DNA from 2 places in the Ancylobacter sp. G4_0304 genome. Region 1 is predicted to be linked to the other one. Evidence: predicted binding sites of a transcription regulator. Region 1 holds the regulator's gene; the other holds the start of a gene.
What was found. Region 1 encodes PhoB, which activates phosphate uptake and scavenging genes when phosphate is short. Its sites were predicted from a motif close to TGTCATNNANCTGTCAT; they were not measured.
Positions count from the first base shown of each region.

Region 2: the regulator PhoB is predicted to act here: its motif matches at 1,466-1,482, upstream of VRZ77_RS13705 (Na/Pi symporter).

Region 1 covers NZ_JAZDRM010000007.1:87,436-89,633, reverse strand. The annotation lists gene VRZ77_RS06005 (SDR family oxidoreductase) at 1-550, shown strand, start outside; gene phoB (phosphate regulon transcriptional regulator PhoB) at 707-1,408, opposite strand; gene phoU (phosphate signaling complex protein PhoU) at 1,441-2,154, opposite strand; gene pstB (phosphate ABC transporter ATP-binding protein PstB) at 2,180-2,198, opposite strand, start outside.
Region 2 covers NZ_JAZDRM010000022.1:13,316-15,513, forward strand. The annotation lists gene VRZ77_RS13705 (Na/Pi symporter) at 1-1,317, opposite strand, end outside; gene VRZ77_RS13710 (response regulator) at 1,523-1,894, opposite strand; gene VRZ77_RS13715 (response regulator) at 1,894-2,198, opposite strand, start outside.

The DNA.
Region 1 (2,198 bases):
GCTGGTGGCGCTGGCGGCCGAGCGCTATGGCCGGCTCGACATCGCCTTCAACAATGCTGGCACGCTCGGCGAAAAGGGTCCGAGCACGGGCATTTCCGAGGAGGGCTGGGCCGATACGCTGGCGATCAACCTCACCGGCTCGTTCCTCGGCGCCAAGCACCAGATCGCGCAGATGCTGAAGACCGGCGGCGGGTCGGTGATCTTCACCTCGACCTTCGTCGGCTACACAACCGCCTTTCCGGGCCTTGCCGCCTATGCCGCCTCGAAATCCGGCCTGATCGGGCTCACCCAGGCGCTGGCCGCCGAGTTCGGGCCGCAGGGCATCAGGGTCAATGCCGTGCTGCCCGGCGCGGTGGAGACCGAGATGTACAAGGAAGCCAACGGCACGGCCGAAGCGCAGTCCTTCATCACCGGGCTGCACGCGCTGAAGCGCGTGGCAGCCCCGGAGGAACTGGCGCGCTCGGTGCTGTATCTCGCCTCGGACGATGCGTCCTTCGTTTCGGGCACCGCGCATCTGGTCGATGGCGGGCTCTCGATCACACGGACCTGACGGCACTGTCCGCCTGACGACAACGCCCGCGCGTTTGCGGCGCGCGGGCGATCGTCTTGTCGAAGCGCCAGCCCTCAATGGGGCGGGCGAACATTTCGTTGCGGCGCCTGCGCCCTCAATGGGGCGGGCGAACATTTCGTTGCGGCGCCTGCGCCCTTAATGGGCGCGGGCGAACATTTCGTTGAACGAGTAGCCGGAGCCGCGCACGGTGCGGATCGGGTCGGGCTGGCGCGGGCGGTTCAGCGCCTTGCGCAGGCGGCCGACATGCACGTCCACGGTGCGCTCGTCGATATAGACGTCCTGGCCCCACACGCCGTCGAGAAGCTGCTCGCGGGAATAGACCCGGCCGGGCGACTGCATCAGGAACTCCAGCAGCCGGAACTCGGTCGGCCCCAGATGCAGCTCGCGGCCGGAGCGGTGGACCCGCTTGGTCTCGCGGTCGAGCTCGATGTCGCCGGCACGCAGCAGGGTCGAGATGTGGTCCGGCTTGGCGCGGCGCAGCAGGGCGCGCACCCGCGCCACCAGCTCCGGCACCGAGAACGGCTTCACGACATAATCGTCGGCGCCGGTCGCGAGTCCGCGCACGCGCTCGGTCTCCTCGCCGCGGGCGGTGAGCATCAGCACCGGCATGCGCTCGGTCTCCGGCCGGGCGCGCAGGCGCCGGCACAGCTCGATGCCCGACAGGCCCGGCAGCATCCAGTCGAGGATCACGAGGTCCGGCACGCTCTCGCGCAGCCGGGTCTCGGCCTCGTCGCCGCGCGCCACGCTCTCGACGGCGTAGCCTTCGGATTCGAGGTTGTAGCGCAGAAGGAGGGTGAGGGGCTCCTCATCCTCCACGATCAGAATGTTGGTCGGCATGGTCTATCCTCGCCGCACGCCGCGCCTGACGATCAGGACGGGAACGCCACGGAAGTAAGGCTGGACGTGTCCTGCTTGGGCCGCTCCTCGGTGAGCAGCGTGCCGGTCGCGAGGTAATGCACCGTCTCGGCGATGTTGGTCGCGTGGTCGCCGATGCGCTCGATGTTCTTGGCGCAGAACAGCAGGTGGGTGCACAGCGAGATGTTGCGCGGGTCTTCCATCATGTAGGTGAGGAGTTCGCGGAACAGCGAGGTGTAGAGCACGTCGACCTCGCCGTCGCGCTGCCACACCTCGACCGCCTTGGCGTCGTCGCGGCTGGCATAGGCGTCCAGCACGGTCTTGAGCTGCTCGAACACGATGCCCGACATGTGCTCGACCCCGCGCACCAGCTTCTGCGGGTGGAACTCGCCGGTGAGCGCGAGCACGCGCTTGGCGGTGTTCTTGGCGAGGTCGCCGATGCGCTCCAGATCGTTGGCGATGCGCATGGCGGCCACGATCTCGCGCAGGTCGCCGGCCAGCGGCTGGCGGCGGGCGATGGTGAGGATCGCCTTTTCCTCGATCTCGCGCTGCAGGAGGTCGATCGGGCCGTCGAGCACGATGACCTTCTGGGCGAGCTCGGTGTCGCGCTTGACCAGAGCCGCCACGGAATCGGCCACCAGCCGCTCGGCCTGGCCGCCCATTTCCACGACGCGGCGCCCGATTTCCTTCAGATCGGTGTCGAATGACGAAACGATATGTTCGGTCATGGCATGAACCTCTCTCGTCATTCGCTCAGCCGAAGCGGCCGGTG
Region 2 (2,198 bases), on a different contig from region 1:
GAGTGCACGCGCGCTGACGCTGGCATCGGCGAGTTCCGCCAGAGCCTCGTGCAAGGCGCTGGCATTGACGGCGGCATCCTCCAGCAGCAGAGCGGTGGCGACCTGCGGGCGGGTCGGCTGGTTGTCGAGCAGCGAGGTCAGATAGGCCCGGATCGCGCCGGCCAGCGTCACGCCGGCGGTGCGCAGCACGGCCGGGGAGGGGGCCGCGAGGTCCGGCTCGTCGCGTATGTGGTCCAGCATCTGCGGCAGGCGCGCGCTCAGGCGGCCGAGCTCGTGCAAGGTGAGGTCGAGCGCGGCGGCCGGGTCGTTCAGCGCCTCGCGCATCAGAAAGGCCGGCTGCGCCAGCGTCTCGACCGCGGGCACCGGCATCAGGCGCAGCATCAGCCGGCGCGTCGGTTCCTCGATCAGGCTCGCCCCGGCGGCGCCGACGATCTGCGCCAGCAGGAACAGGATGGCGAGCTGCCCGTCCGGCGCGCTGCCGGCCAGACCCAGCAGGCTCGCGCCCGGCCCCGGATAGAGCGCGGCGAAGGTGGCGACGACGGCGAGGAACAGCGCGCCGATGCCCTTCTGCGCGACCTGAAGCGCGAAGGCGAGGCGCCCGGCCGTGGTCTCGCCGGGGATCAGCACCGCATTGTTGATCATGCCGGCGGCATTGGCGCCCGCGACCAGCGGCAGTGCGGCCGGCAGGTCGAGCAGCCCGCCGCTCATCGCCGCGACCGCGATGGCCGCCGACACCGAGGAGGATTGCGAGACGCAGGAGAAAATCGCGCCGATCAGCGCGAGCACCAGCGGCTGGTCGAGCGCGGCCTCCCACCACGGCAGGTGCATCAGCCCGTCGCGGATCGGACCGACGGCGAGCGCGACCAGATGCATGCCGAACAGCAGCATGGCGGCGCCGAGCGCGGCTTCCATGGCATGCTTGAGGCTCTCGCGCTTTACCAGCTTGAAATAGCTGGCGAAACCCGCCGCGCCGATGACGATGCCGGCGGCGATCGAGGTGTCGAACGCCACCAGAAGCGGCAGCAGCGCCGTGCCGACATTGGCCCAGACCGGAGCCAGCAGCACCGTGCTGCCGGTGAGGATGCCGGCCCTCACGAAGGAGACCACGATCCACGACACGGCGGTGGAGCTCTGCGTCACCGCGCCGGCGATGGTGCCGCCGATAGCGCAGCTCATCCGGCCGCGCAGGGCGCGGGCAAAGGCGGCGCGTGCGCGCCGGCCCATGAGCGGCACGAGGTTGGCGGAGAGCGCCCTCACGCCGATGAAGAACAGGCCGAGCCCGGCGAGGAGCTCCGAAATCGTGGCAAGGGCACTCAACGCGCAACACCCGATGGGTCTGGGTTTCGATCCGAGGACGCTCGATCCGGCGGCAGCGCGCCGTGCCGGCGCCGCATCGGCCGGGAGGGATTAGCAATCGGCGCGCCAAGCCGCTCGGACAGCGACTCCGGTGATGTGCAACGCGCGCGTGACGTTCTGACGACAGTGCTGCGAACGTCCTCGCGCACGGCCGGACGCCGCATCCTCACCCGGGAAGGCCCAGCCGCGCCCGGATTTTTTCGAGCAGGCGCGGCAGGTCCACGGGCTTGGTGTCGAAATCATCGCACCCCGCCGCCATCGCCTCCTCGCGGTCCTGCGCCATGGCGTGGGCGGTGAGCGCGATCACTGGGATCGCAGCGGTTTCCGGGTTGGCCTTCACCCGCCGCGTCGCCTCCCAGCCGTCGAGCACCGGCAGGCTCATATCCATCAGGATGAGATCGGGCTTGCCGGAGAGCGCGAGGTCGACGCCCTCCTGCCCGTTTACCGCCACGATCACCTCGAAGCCGTTGCGCGACAGCCGTCGCGAGAGCATGTCGCGGTTCAGCTCATTGTCCTCGACCAGCAGGATGCGGCTCATCAGGTCTCCTCCACATGGGAACGCCCGGCCGTGCCACGCCCGGCGATCGCCGCCAGAGCGGCGCCGAGCGTGCCGATGGGCTGTGCGCTTTTGCTCAGGATCAGCAGCGTGTTGCGGGCGAGGAAGTTGCGCTCCTCGGCCGTCAGCTCCTTGGCGGTGAGCACCACGATCGGCAGTTCGGTAAATTTCGGCATGCCGCGCACCCGCTCCAGGAATTCCATCCCGTCCATCACCGGCATCATCAGATCGAGCAGGATCAGCGCCGGGCGCGGATTGGCGGCGAGCCATTCCAGCGCCTCGCGCC